DNA from 2 places in the Exiguobacterium sp. 17-1 genome. Region 2 is predicted to be linked to the other one. Evidence: riboswitches for the same ligand, from Rfam matches in the RefSeq annotation. Region 2 holds a riboswitch; the other holds the start of a gene.
The links. Region 2 has a riboswitch for S-adenosylmethionine ahead of msrA (peptide-methionine (S)-S-oxide reductase MsrA). Riboswitches for the same ligand answer to the same signal wherever they lie in the genome.

Region 1 (7,435 bases), on a different contig from region 2:
TGTGATGTCCGGCATCCCGTTGATCGATGACGGTTTGAACCGATGCCGGAATTTCATCCTGCATGACGGAGCGGACGAAGTTTTTTGCCGTTGCCGTCTGTGGATTCGAGAAGACATCGAACACGGTACCCGATTCAATCAGCTGACCGGCTTCGATGACGGCGACACGGTCACAAATCTCACGGATGACACCCATCTCATGGGTAATCAGTAAAATCGTGATGCCGTATTCCTGATTAATCTGTTTCAACAGGCGTAATATGTGTTGCGTCGTCTGGGGATCGAGGGCGGATGTCGCCTCGTCACACAACAGGACCGACGGCTGGGTCGCGAGTGCCCGGGCGATTCCGACCCGTTGTTTCTGTCCGCCCGATAACTGATCCGGATAATGATCGGCCTTATCTGCCAAATCGACGAAGTCCAGTAGTTCGCTGACCCGCCGGTTGACTTCCTCTTTTTTGACACCTTTTAAGACAAGCGGTTTTGCGACATTCGCAAACACTGTATTCGAATCCAGCAGGTTGAAATGCTGAAAGATCATTCCGATATGTTGTTTTGCCTCCCGCAGCTGCTTCGCCGAGAGGGTTGTCAAATCTTGTCCATCGACCGTCACGCTGCCGGATGTCGGCCGTTCGAGCAGGTTGACGCATCGTAATAAGGAACTTTTCCCGGCTCCGCTGAAACCGATGACACCAAAGATTTCGCCTTTTCGGATTTCGAGATCCACTCCGTTCAACGCAGCGATCGATTGGTCATTTGTTTCATAGATTTTTTTTACATTTTTGAATGTAATCACCACTTTTTCCCCCTTCAAAATACAAAAAAGGTCTCTTCTTAAGAAACAAGAAGAGACCTGGATCCGCACAATGGCAGAATCCACTCGACTCATCTCTCAGACAATTGTCTGATGGAATTGGCACAGTGCTCATAATGAGTCTGTTGCCGAGGTTTCGTAGGGCCAGTCCCTCCACCTCTCTGGATAAGTGTTGCGGTATGAAATTCGTATGTGTGTTGTTGCCGGTTGAACTTATGTCGTAAAACTAATTTTTACACTACAGAAAGATCTTTTAAAGGTCAACCATATTTTCAAAAATAAACCATATGACCCATATCGATTGTTGTACCGGGACAAACCGGATTCTTGCATAAATTTTGATGCCATTAAAGAGAGTTTGACAATTCATTTCCGTCAATGCTATTATCTTCTCAATGATTAATCCGACAATTCCTATACGATATATCAAGAGTGGACGAGAGACCTGGCTCTAGGACTCCACGGCAACCTGCTACTATGCAAGGTGCTCCGACCAGCAAAGCGGCTGCTTTGGATGATACACACGAGAAACTCGTTTGCGTCCAAAGCCAAACGGGTTTTTATTTTTGAAATGGAGGACGAGATGATGAGTATGGTTTATCCTGTTATACCGGGTGCAGAAGCCTTTTCCTTAGGACGCGGATCCGTCGGCATTTTGCTCTGTCATGGTTTTAACGCAACACCGCAAAGTGTTCGGGCTGTAGGAGAACAGTTCGCAGAACATGGCTTCTCCGTCTATGCGCCTCGCCTGCACGGTCACGGGACGGATGTACGGGAATTCGAAACGACGATGGCAGACGACTGGAAACAGAGCTTACGTGACGGCTTCGAACAATTGGCCGCACGGTGTGAATCAATCTTCATCGTCGGACAATCGATGGGCGCGACACTTGCCCTGTCGCTCGCCGCTGAAGGTCTCCCGGTCGCAGGAATCATCACCATCAACGCCGCCTTGGCTGTCCCTGCTTACGAAGCCTTGTCGTTCACCGATTGTCCGGTCTATCTTCCGGAAAGTGTCCCTGATATCAAACAATCGGCTTTTGAAATCATCTATGATCTTGTCCCCGCCGTCTGCGCTTCAGAACTGTTGCGACTCATCGATGAGACGCGACCACACTTAGCAACGATTCAAATTCCGACACTTATTTTATATTCTGCCGAGGATCACGTCGTCCCGCCAACCTGTTCGGATTATTTGTACCGGACGATTGGCACAGCGGATAAACGCAGTTATTGTCTGCTTGACTCGTACCATGTTGCGACACTCGATTATGATCAAAAGACAATTGTTCGGGAAACCTTACGATTCGTCGAGCAGTTCAGCCAGTTGACACGGACCGGTTGATATAAAAAAAAGCGAACGATTCTTTGGCCTCACTGCCAGGAATCGTTCGCTTTTTCAAATCGGATATGCTCAATTCTGCTGTTGTTTTTTCCATTCCTGTAACGGTTGTGGTTTGCCCGGTACTTGATGACAATGGCGGCAACGTGGTTCATAGGATTCAGACGCCCCGACCAAAATGATTGGATCATTGTAGTTTGCGGGTTTCCCGTCAATCAATCGTTGTGTCCGCGATGCCGGATCTCCGCACGACAGACAAATCGCCTGTAATTTCGTCACGAATTCTGCACGTGCCAACAATTCGGGCATCTTGCCGAATGGCTCCGCCCGAAAGTCTTGATCGAGTCCTGCACAAATGACGCGTTTGCCATCTTGAGCCAGTGCTTCGATGACCGCGACGATTTCGTCGTCAAAGAATTGAACTTCGTCAATGGCGACGATTTGTGTTTCTTCCGCCACTGCTGCATAGACATCACGACTCGTCGCCATCGGAATCGCGATGACGGAATTGCCGACGTGCGACACGACATGCTCCTCGTGGTACCGGTCATCGATTGCCGGCTTGAACACCTGAACCGGTAACTTTCCATACTGTGCCCGTCTGACACGACGGATCAGTTCTTCTGATTTGCCGGAAAACATGCTTCCACAAATCACTTCAATCCAACCATATTGATTGATCACATGCATCATCGTAAACACCGTCCTCTAAATTAGTCACTTTAACGAGTATAGCCCGAATCTAAATTGAGAAAAAGGATTGACTTCTAAAAATCAAAAACCCGTGCCAAATTCCCCACTTTCTTCATCTTCTCATTTCAACTGGTATGTATTTCCTGTACACTGAAAGAGAAGTTTCTTTGAAGGAAGGTGACTCCGATTCATCATATATTACATGAAGTCCTCCACCAATATGGAGCGTTCGGACTCGCCGTTCTGCTGGCCGGCGGAATCGTTGGTCTTCCTGTTCCGGACGAGACATTACTCGTCATGTCAGGATTCTGGATGCACCATGGTGATTTACCGCTTGCCGGAACGATTCTTGCTGCCTATGCCGGCAGCTGTATCGGTATGACAATCAGCTATGTCCTCGGTCTAAAGCTCGGAATGCCATTATTGCATCGAATGGCTCCGAAGTTACGGATTTCTGAAAAACATATTTTCAAAGCGGAAGCCGGATTTTTACGTTACGGAAAAACCGTCCTCATTATCGGTTATTACATACCCGGACTCCGTCAACTCTCTGCTTTTTTTGCCGGTGTCTCGAAAATGCCGTTCCGGATTTTCGTTACTTATGCTTATACCGGTGCTTTAATTTGGATCAGCATCTTTTTAGGGGCAGGTTATTTCCTGGGTCGTCATTTTTCCTTCAGTCTGCTCATGGAACATTTTGCAAATAATCCGGATACACTCCCGTATCTGATTGGTGCTGCCGGTGGAATCGGACTCTCTTTCGTCTTAAGAACGTATCTGGCGTACCGTACTAAGTTCTGTCTATACAAAAACAGCCTGCTCCAGTGATGGAGACAGGCTGTTTTTTAATACTGAAGTCGCAATTACTTGCGGCCGTATTTTTTGTTGAAGCGATCGACACGACCGTCTGCAGCGTTGAACTTTTGACGACCAGTGTAGAATGGGTGCGAGTCCGAAGACACATCCACACGGATGAGTGGGTACTCGTTTCCATCTTCCCAAGTGATTGTCTCGTTCGAAGAACGTGTAGAACCAGTCAAGAATTTGTACTCAGTAGTTGAGTCCATAAATACAACTTTGTTGTAGTTTGGGTGAATTCCTTGTTTCATGGTTGTTTTCTCTCCTTCCGCCCTGGTTCATTTGCTGAGCCAGAGTAAGTTACCTTCCTATACTAAACGATTTTTTCACGACCCGCAATACCTATTTTCAAGTCGTTGTGTCGGTTTTCGTCACACGCGGTTTAACAGGCGCGCGCCGGACGGGTTTCTTCTTTTCTTTATTCAGTTCAACAAAAAATTCTTCGTTATTTTTCGTGTCCCGAATCTTGCGTAAGAAGCTGTCGACAAACTCATTTGACTCGTTCATCGTCCGGCGGATCGTCCACAGGGCGTCGAGTTGATCTTTCGGTAACAACAACTCTTCTTTCCGTGTTCCTGATTTCCGGATATCGATGGCCGGGAAGATCCGGCGCTCGGATAACTTGCGGTCTAGATGCAGTTCCATGTTGCCGGTTCCTTTAAACTCTTCATAGATGACATCATCCATCCGGGAACCGGTCTCGACGAGGGCTGTCGCGAGAATCGTCAGGCTGCCACCGTGTTCGATGTTCCGGGCGGCTCCGAAAAAGCGTTTTGGTTTATGGAAAGCGGCCGGATCGATCCCTCCGGACAACGTTCGTCCGCTTTGCGGAACCGTTAAGTTGTAAGCACGTGTCAAACGTGTAATCGAATCCATCAAGATAACGACATCTTTTTTATGTTCGACGAGACGCATCGCCCGCTCAAGGACAAGCTCCGAAATCCGGACGTGGTTGTCCGGTGTTTCGTCAAACGTCGAACTGACGACATCCGCTCCCGGAACAGACCGCTCGATGTCCGTCACTTCCTCCGGGCGCTCATCAATCAATAGAATGATCAATTCGACATCGGGGTGATTCACTTGAATCGAATTCGCGATTTCTTTTAATAGAGAAGTCTTACCGGCTTTAGGCGGTGCGACGATCAAACCGCGTTGGCCAAACCCGACCGGCGCAATCATATCCATCACCCGGACCGACAAATGACGCGGTTCTGTTTCAAGTCGCATCAGGCGATCCGGATAAATCGGCGTCAATGCCGGGAAGAACAGACGATTCCGTGCCGTGTCCGGCGCTTCTCCATTGACTGCTTCCACACTTAAAAGACCTTGGAACCGTTCATTCTCTTTTGGCGGTCGGACCTTTCCAGTCACGACGTCTCCGTTACGGAGATTAAAGCGGCGGATTTGTGAAGCGGCGATATAGATATCTTCAGAGGATTGCGAATAGTTGATAGGACGAAGGAAGCCGAAGCCGCCATCATTTTGCATCTGTGGGTTTCCGGGAATAACTTCGAGTACCCCCTCGAGGAAATAAAGACCGGTGGATTCTGCTTGCGCTTTAAGAATTTTGAACATCAATTCGCGCTTACGAGCCTCACGGTACTGTGGTACGTTTTTTGTTTTTGCGATTTCATATAAATCTTTTAATGTCAGGTTGCTTAATTGAGCAAGTGTATAGGAACGTTCTGGTTTGTCAGTTTTCTCAGTTGGCATGTGCATTCACCTATTCTTCGTATAAATTCAGGAGCAAAGGATTTCATCTTCATGGTGCAAATTCATGGTGCAAAGGATCTTGGTGTATATTCTTCGTGAATTAAAGGTATCACATTTCATCCATTTCGTCGTGATTTAAGAAATGGGAATTTCTTCTTTGTAATATTCGAGTATATTATTGCAGTTATGTTACAAAAACGTCATGTTTTGTAGCGGAACTGAAAAAACGTTTTCATGTATCCGCATGCTAAGATAATCGTGCAGAGAAAAACTTACACAGTTGTAAGGTGCACTGCTTAAACAAACACTTAATGAGATACATCATATAACTCGGTTTTCAAAACTACTTTAAAATGACATGGAGGATTTCACATATGAAACGTTTTCTAGCATCGGTCGCGACAGCAGCATTAGTGGTTTCAGGATTTGCATCAGTGGGAACAGATAAGGTTGAGGCAGCTTCTACAGTAACGAAAGTCAAGATCACAGATAGCGGATTACGTGTTCGTACGGCTCCTTCTACTAAAGCAAGCATCGTCGGTAAAGTAAACGCAGGCCAAACATTTACATACAAAGGTAAATCAGGCAGCTGGACTAAAATTTCGTACGGTGGCAAAACACGTTATGTATCTACACAGTATACGAAAACATACAAGTCTTCTACTTCAACGGCTAAAAAATCAACAACTTCATCTTCAACACGTACACGCCTTCTAAGCGAAGCAGCTAAACATAAAGGAACTCCTTATGTATGGGGCGGAACGACAACTCGTGGATTTGACTGCTCTGGTTTCACAAGCTACGTCTACAAAAAAGCAGCAGGCAAAACATTGCCACGTACGTCTTCTTCACAATATTCTTCTTCTAGAAAAGTAAGTGTCTCAAACGTTCAACCTGGAGATCTTGTTTTCTTCTCACACGGTAGCGGCATTCAACACGTCGGTATGGCGACAAGCAAATCAAGCATGGTCAACTCAGAAACAGGTGGCGTCAAGTACTCAAGCTTCAAATCAGGTTACTGGGGTTCACGCCTTGTCGGCGCGGGTTCATACCTATAATTTAACGAACCAAGCGGTTGAGCATCGGCTCGATCGCTTTTTTTCTACCCTATTATACAAGGAGGACATATCATGAACGTATTAATCACCGGGGCTTCTGCCGGAATCGGGCGCGAACTTGCCTATCTGCATGCTGATCAAGGGCATCATCTGTTACTGGTCGGCCGAAATGTCGAACAACTTTTCGAAACAAAACACTTTGTTGAACAACGAGGCGGCTCTGCCGTCGTTCTTCCGTATGATATCGGGCAATCCCTTCAAATCAAAGCCCTGTTACGTGCGACAGAACACACTCCCGTTGATGTTTTGATCAATAACGCCGGTTTTGGTCTTTATGGTGAATTTATCGAAACGGATTTATCACGCGAATTGAACATGATTGACGTCAACATCCGGGCGCTGACTCATCTGACGAAAGCTTTTGCCCGACGGATGAAAGTTCAAGGGAGTGGACGGATTATTCAGATCGCTTCGACTTCCTCTTTCCATGGCGGTCCTTTCATGAGCGTCTATTATGCGACAAAAGCTTACGTGCTCAGTTTTTCGGAAGCCTTGGCAGATGAGCTCGCACCTTACAATATTCAGGTGACAGCCGTTTGTCCGGGTGCCACGCATACTGATTTTGCCACGACAGCGGATCTCGCGACATCCGGGCTGTTTAAACGACCAGGAATCATGGATGCCAAAACAACTGCTCAACTTTCCTTCACGGGATACATGAAGGGAAAAACGCTTGTCATTCCCGGTCGCAGTAATGCAGTGTATGTCTTTATGACACGCTTCTTCTCGCGACGCAAACTCGTTCAGATGACACACCAGTTGCAAGCTCCGACACACAGTCTTTAATTCAGATTTTGTCATTTCCATTCGAGTGGCCTTTTATAAATCCGATATCAGAGCTTGACTCATAAGTCACACCAAAATCAATTCTCGTGACGAATGTTTCCTACATCCTCG
Region 2 (7,435 bases):
TCCGGAAGACAAACGGCAAATCCGCGATGAATTACGGAAAGAGTTGTCGTGGAGTGGTTTCGGTAATTTATCGAACGGCGTCTGGATTTCACCGAACCCTCTTGAAAAAGAAGCGGAACGGTTGATTGACGCGTACGGTATCACCGAGTATGTCGATTTTTTCGTCGGCGAATACCATGGACCGCAACCGGATCAATCGCTGGTCGAACGCGCTTTTCCCCTGGACGAACTGCAAGAACGGTATGAACGGTTCATCGCCGAATACAGCCGGCGTTATATCGTCCATCAAAGCCGGATTCAGCTTGGCGAGATGGACGAGGAGCAGTGTTTTGTCGAACGGACGACCCTTGTCCATGAATACCGGAAATTTTTATTCACCGATCCCGGTCTGCCGCAAGAGTTGTTACCGGATGAGTGGAGCGGTCATCATGCGGCCTTATTGTTTGAACAATACTACCGCTTGCTCGCAGAACCGGCGAGTCGGTTTTTTGAATCCATCTTCCGTGAAACACATGATGTGACCCAAAAAAGTGCTGATTATGATGCATCGGAACATCCATTATTCGCAGAACGATAAACAAAAACGCTCATCCCGAAGAAGCGAGATGAGCGTTTTTATGCCGGGAATCAATTCTCGGCAAGTTGTTTCCGGAAAGCGTATCCTTTATCGACATATGAATCGATGGATTCTTGAATCATCTCGAGGTCCGCTGCCGTGAGTTCACGCACGACCTTGCCCGGTGATCCGATGATGAGCGAACGAGGCGGGAATTTTTTGCCGGACGGGATTAATGTGTTGGCACCGATGATACATTCTTCCCCGATTTCAGCATGATCGAGAACAGTCGCACCCATACCGACGATGGAACGCCGACCGATTTTACAACCGTGCAGGATGGCATTGTGACCAACCGTCACTTCATCTTCGACAATGACCGGTGCACCTTCGTAGAGATGGATGGTCGCATTATCCTGGATACTGCAACGTTTGCCGATTGTAATCGGACCTTCATCACCACGCAGGACGGCATTGAACCAAATCGTCGATTCTTCGCCGACTGTCACGTCACCGATCAAAAAAGCACCGGGGGCGACAAAAACATGTGCTGCTAAGCTTGGGGAGATATCGCGGTACGGGATATTCATGAAAACGCCTCTTTTCTGGAAATGAATTAAAATTCAGTCTTACTTAGTATACCATTCTTAACAACGGAAACGGAGGGAGACCATGTCTCGTCTATGTACCAAATTACAGATCGATGTGCCGATCATTCAGGGTGGTATGGGAAACATCAGCCATGCCGAACTGACGGGAGCGGTCTCGAATGCCGGGGGACTCGGAACGATTGGATGCGGGACGATGACGCCTGCTGAAGTCAAACGATTGATTGAAGCGACACGCCGGTTGACGTCGCGTCCTTTTGCTTTGAATATCGCCATCCGGGTCTCACCTCATACCGAACAGTTGATTGAGTTAGCAATTGAGGAACGCATTTCGGTCGTGTCCTTGTCAGCCGGTAATCCGGCTCCTTTTTTATCGAAGTTACGGGAGGCGGGAATCCAGACGATTGGTGTCGTCGCGTCCGTTAAACAAGCGATTAAAGCCGAGCAGGCCGGAGTGGATGTGCTGGTAGCGGAAGGAGTCGAAGCCGCAGGTATCAATTCACCACTTGAGTTGACGACGATGACCTTGATTCCGCAAATCACGGATCATGTCACGATCCCCGTCCTTGCCGCCGGTGGTATCGGCGACGGGCGTGGTCTTGCGGCTGCCTGGATGCTCGGAGCAGAAGGGGTGCAACTCGGAACCCGGTTGATTGCGACACAAGAATCTCGTGTACATGAGCACTATAAAAGACATCTTGTGCAGGCAGATGACCTCGAGACACGAATCATTGGCCGAGAAATCGGACAAGTCCGGCGGGTGTTGAACGGGCCGTATGTCGCTGCGCTGCAGCCGACATCACTCGTTGCCTTTCAGGAACAGACGAACGAATCGTTTCATATCAAAGGGGCACTCGAAGGCGACGAAACAGCAGGATATGTCAATGCCGGTCTCATTTCCGGTTTGATTGATGATGTTCCGACCGTTGCGGAACTGTTTAACCGGATGATGGACGATGCCTTTGGACGGATCGAACGGACGTACCGGGCACTTCAGTAGCTTGAATGCAAGCATAGCTGACCGATGAGGTCGGCTTTTTTTGATTTCAGGACATTTGTCCTTTAAAAAGATGGCAGAATAGGGTCTACTCATAACTAGAGAAAAAGGAGGATGAAGATGCAAGGAATCATTTTTGCTTTATTTAGCGGACTATTCATCGCGCTGCAAGGCATCTTTAATGCCCGTCTCGGTGACGCGGTAGGTCCGTGGTTATCCGTGACCATCGTCCATTTCGTCGGTTTAATCGGCTGTTTATTGATTTACGGATTTGTTCGGGACCGGAAAATCGGCGGGTTTCGCACGTTGCCACTTGTGTATGCAAGCGGCGGATTACTCGGCGTCTTAGTCGTCGTCACGGAACTGACGTCGATTCAATTGCTCGGGATGACATGGGCGATGTCGCTATTGCTCGTCGCACAGATTTTGTGCGCTTTTGTGATTGATCTGAACGGCTGGTTTGGAGTCATTAAAAAGAGCAGTAATAAAGGACAGTGGATCGGTATCGGTTTGATGTTGACGGGCGTCTTGATCTTTTCGTTTGCCTGAGTCGAACTTGTGAGGAGGAAATAGAATGGGATTAGGTATGTTTTGTGCTATCGTCGCAGGGATGATGATCAGTTTGCAAACGGTTTTGAATGCACGGATGAGTCATGCGTTTGGTGCCTGGGCGACGACGACGTTAGTTTTTTTGGTAGGATTGCTCGGTTCGTTGCTTGCACTGGTCTTCTTTCGGGGCGGGGAGCTCTCGGCACTTACCGAGGTCAAACCGCTTTATTTGTTTGGCGGGTTCGTCGGCGTCGGCGTCGTGTTTTGTGTCATGCGCGGCATTCAACTGCTGGGGCCGTCAATTGCGATTTCCGTCGTCTTGATTTCGCAACTCAGTTTTGCGCTCTGTGTCGACGTCTTTGGCTGGTTCGGTTTACCGAAAGTCGATTTGTCGTTCGGTCAGATCATCGGCCTGGTCGTCATGCTGAGTGGCATTTTTGTCTTGAAACGGTATCAAGTCGTGGAGGATGTGGAGGAAGAGAAAGGCATTAAAGCCATTTCCTGAAGAAAAAAAGGTATTAAAAAAAGAGATCATTTCTTTCACGCCACTTCTACTAGTAAAGTGCGTGAAAGGGTGATCTCTTTTTGAAGCTGAATCAGACGGATACTTCTTCTTTCCAGGCGACATCAATAAAGGCGTCGCGACCGGAAGCTTTCCGGTCTTTTTTGTAGTGCGCCGGATTTTTTTTGTGGAAGTTTTGATGGTACTCTTCCGCCGGATAGAAGGCATGTGCCGGTTCGATTCGTGTGACGATTGGTTGTTTGAAACGGTTTGTCGCGGCTAATGCATCACGTGATGCAATCGCTGCAAGTCGCTGTTCTTCCGTATGATAAAAAATCGCCGGTGCATACTGTGTACCGCGGTCCTGGAATTGTCCGCCGGCATCGGTCGGATCCGTCTGCGGCCAGTACAGTTCGAGTAACCGTTCGTACGAAAACAGTGCCGGATCAAATGTAATCTCGACGACTTCGGAATGTCCGGTCGTTCCTGTTTTGACCTGCTCATATGTCGGGTTGTCGACGTGTCCTCCTGTATAACCGGATACGATACTGTGAATCCCCGGTAATTCCTCAAATGGTGTCACCATGCACCAGAAACATCCTCCTGCAAATGTTGCTTTTTCCATGTCATCTCTCCCTTTCCCTTGGTTCCTTGAACCGTAGTGCTCTCATTTCTGACAGCGAGAAAACGAAAACGACTCCTTTGCTTGGTTGCAAAAGGAGTCGCCGCTTTTTATCAACCAAAGCTTTCGCTTTGCTGGTCGTAGCACCTTGCTGTGCGCAGGTTGCTGGGACGTCATCGATCCAGATCTCTCGGTCCACTCTTGATAAGTGTTATATGAAGTTGATGTAAGTTCGTTATCATTGGGATGATAATACCATTCATAAAAGTGGAAAGTCAATCCTTATGTTTGTAGAGCGCGAAGAACCGTGGCTCCTAATGTTTTCGCTCCAATCAGTAAGGCCCGCTCATCGATTTCGTACTTCGGATGGTGTTGCGGGTAAATTGTTCGGCCATCTGTTTTCGCAGATCCGGTGAAGAAGTAACTGCCCGGGATCTGCTCGAGGTAATAGGCAAAATCATCCGCTGCCATCATCGGTTTCATCTCACGAACCTGTGCTTCGGGTAAAAAGCTGGCCGCTTCCCGGACGAGCTGTGTTTCATCCGGATGATTCCAAAGCGACGGATAACCGGTCGTGAAATCAATCGAATAATCAGCGCCGATGCCGGCGCAGGTCGTCCGGGCGACGAGATCCACCTGTTGACGCAACTGATGACGGAGTTGTTCGTTGAACGTCCGGATCTCTCCGACAATCCGGGCTTCACCGGTCACGATGTTTGGTGCTGTTCCGGCATGGAAAGAACCGATCGCAACGATGGCCGGTTCGAACGGGTCAACACGTCGGCTGACGAGGTGCTGAAGATTGCAGACAAGCTGTGCACCGGCGACGAGCGCGTCCTGCGTCCGGTGCGGGGCTTGGGCATGACCGCCTTGACCATGAACAACGATTTCAAATTCATCGATGGCACATAACGTATGACCGCTGTGATAACCGATTGAGCCGACTGGCAGCTCGTTTTCGAGGTGAGTACCGAAAATCGCATCAACGCCGTCGAGACAGCCGTCCTCGATCATTTGAATGGCACCACCTGGAAAGACTTCTTCGCCGTGTTGATGGATAAAGACGACAGTTCCTGTTAATTCATCTTGAATGCCCTGAAAAGCAGCGGCGAGTCCAAGAACGATGGCGGTATGCCCGTCGTGTCCGCAGGCATGCATGACACCGGGATGGATTGAACGAAACGACAATTCTGTTTCTTCCTGTAACGGCAACGCGTCAAAATCGGCCCGAACGGCGATTGTTTTTCCGGGACGGGTGCCGGTCAGCGTGGCGACGATGCCGCTGCCACCGACGTTTGTACGGTAAGGAATACCGAGTCCATCGTAAAAAGCAGCGATTTTAGCAGGCGTCCGGACTTCTTGAAACGATAGTTCCGGATGGCGGTGAAAGTCACGGCGTAAACGAATCATCTCGGATTCGTAGTGATCAAGAGCAGTAAATAAATTTTCTTGCATCGAAATCATCCTTTTCGGTATGTCTTGAGTAAAAACGGGTACAGATAGAGGTAATCAATTAGAGGAGGAATCAACATATGGGTGAAATCATCGTCAATGCCGTTCTTACAGTCAAAGCAGGGTTAGCAGATCAAGTCTTTCCGATTCTAAGTACGGTCTACAAAGCAGCGCAAAACGAGCCGGGTTGCTTGCGTTATACATTACATCAATCAATTGAAAATGAACATCAGTTCATGCTCTATGAAGTCTACCAAGATGAGGCAGCACTTGAGGCCCACATTGCATCGGACCACTATAAAGCCTATCGCGAACAAATCGAATTATACCTTGAGGACCGTCAAGTGACGAAATACGTCGAGATGACATTCTGAAACAAGGAAAGAAGGGCGTATGGGATCCTCTCGGATTCCATACGCCTCTTTTCGTTTTTACATCGATTTAAAGCCGAGGAAGTGTTCCCGCCAGCGTGGTTCATAAATCGAGTTGATTTGCAGCTGTGAGCCGCCGGCATGAATGAAATATTCATTGTCGAGCATGATACCGATATGTGATGGTCCATCTGTGTACGTATTTTCGAAGAAGACGATATCCGACCGTTTCCCACTGCTGATCGTCGTCCGGCGATTCGTAAAGAATGCACCGTACCAGTAGCCACTGACATTCGTCCGCCCGCCGTATTTCCCGGCTTCATTCGTAGCGTAATGAATCAGTCCGGAACAATCAAACCCGCCGTTGGCTGCTGTTTGCGAACCCCATGTATACGGTGTTCCTAAGTGTTTGGCCGCTGCTTGAATCAACTTTTCACCGCGCGATGTGTTTTTCTGTGCAATCCGTGTATCCGTTTTTACCGTGACGGCACTGACCGGCAGATAGACAGGGGACCAGCCGGACTGAATGACATAAAAATTGCCGACCCGGTACCGGGGATAGACCCGTTTTCCCTGCTCGATCAACCCGGAACTTTTCGGACTGACCGGTGTCGCAAAATAAGACGTCGTTGTTTTGACTGTGTAGATTTTTTGACGGTTAATTGTTTGTTGGGTGTAGCGCATATCCGGTTTTGTCGTTCCGATGTAGGGATTGATGACATAACCTGTCGTCCCGTTCGGCAGGCGGACGTGCCAGAAATCATCGTCAATCGCCTTCAGACCAATCAACTTTGTTCCTTTGCTTAAGTAGCCGGCAGGACGGCTGTACGCGACATCAGCTGAAAACAGCGGGGTCTGATCAAAATGAACATAAAAGACCGTTCCGACTTTAGACGGTGCGACCGGTTTGTTTAAGCCGAGTCTGCTCGAGTCGACAAAGCCAAACGTCGTCCCGATCTTGACCCGGGTGTAGTAGCCGCTTTTGCCGTAAACCGACAGCTGGGTATTCTTTTTGAGTGTACCGATTTTTCCCGTCAGACTGGCCTTTGGATGAACGACCACTTTATCATCGAGCACATAACGGATTCCGGTGATATCATACAAATCCGGCTTTTTCGTCACGAGATCCGTTGTCTTGACGTAGCCATATACCGATCCGGTTTTGACCCGTGTGTACGAGCCGCTTGTTCCATAGATGTCAATCTGTTCTGCTCGTTTCATAGTGCGGACAATCGTTTTTGCCGTCGTGTCTTTAAAAATCGATGTCGGTTTACTCGCATACCGGAGGCCTGTCTTTGCATAAACTTTTGTTGTAGCGAGCGTATTCGTTAAGACGTACGCATATTGTCCGCGGAACAAAATCCGGCTGTACGCACCGCTCGTTCCATAGACCGTCAGCAGGGTGTTCGTCTGGTGCTGTGTTAAGACGGAGCTTGAAGTGTCAGGTGCTGAACGGATCGCCGTCGGTGTCTGAACATATAAACGGGCCGTCTGTGGATAGACCTTTAAAGGAGCGAGCGTACTCGTCAAGACGTACGCGTATTGTCCACGGAATAAAATCCGGCTGTACGCGCCGTTCGTTCCGTATACGGTCAGTAAGGTATTCGTCTGGTGCTCTTTTAAGACGGGACTGGACATGTTTGGCGCTTGGCGGATTGGAGTAGGGGACTGGACATACAGCCGGGCTGTTTGTGCAAAAAATTCCACGTCTCCTAACTGGGTTGTCAAGACGAATCCGTAGACGTCATTTAACCGGACGCGTGTATAGGCACCGGATA

Region 1: linked by a shared signal. The riboswitch ahead of MUN34_RS00410 (alpha/beta hydrolase) and the one ahead of msrA (peptide-methionine (S)-S-oxide reductase MsrA) in region 2 are both predicted to bind S-adenosylmethionine.

Annotation. Positions count from the first base shown of each region.
Region 1 is NZ_JALIGJ010000001.1:66,786-74,220, reverse strand. Features, by position in the region: gene MUN34_RS00415 (methionine ABC transporter ATP-binding protein) at 1-796, opposite strand, end outside; SAM riboswitch class I at 883-986, opposite strand; SAM riboswitch class I at 1,235-1,338, shown strand; gene MUN34_RS00410 (alpha/beta hydrolase) at 1,401-2,159, shown strand; gene MUN34_RS00405 (thymidine kinase) at 2,229-2,849, opposite strand; gene MUN34_RS00400 (DedA family protein) at 3,027-3,677, shown strand; gene MUN34_RS00395 (type B 50S ribosomal protein L31) at 3,713-3,958, opposite strand; gene rho (transcription termination factor Rho) at 4,056-5,420, opposite strand; gene MUN34_RS00385 (C40 family peptidase) at 5,795-6,478, shown strand; gene MUN34_RS00380 (SDR family NAD(P)-dependent oxidoreductase) at 6,551-7,324, shown strand.
Region 2 is NZ_JALIGJ010000004.1:271,619-279,053, forward strand. Features, by position in the region: gene paaX (phenylacetic acid degradation operon negative regulatory protein PaaX) at 1-577, shown strand, start outside; gene MUN34_RS12385 (gamma carbonic anhydrase family protein) at 628-1,146, opposite strand; gene MUN34_RS12390 (NAD(P)H-dependent flavin oxidoreductase) at 1,229-2,164, shown strand; gene MUN34_RS12395 (DMT family transporter) at 2,282-2,710, shown strand; gene MUN34_RS12400 (DMT family transporter) at 2,736-3,215, shown strand; gene msrA (peptide-methionine (S)-S-oxide reductase MsrA) at 3,307-3,837, opposite strand; SAM riboswitch class I at 3,942-4,045, opposite strand; gene MUN34_RS12410 (M20 metallopeptidase family protein) at 4,117-5,289, opposite strand; gene MUN34_RS12415 (putative quinol monooxygenase) at 5,367-5,660, shown strand; gene MUN34_RS12420 (SH3 domain-containing C40 family peptidase) at 5,718-7,435, opposite strand, start outside.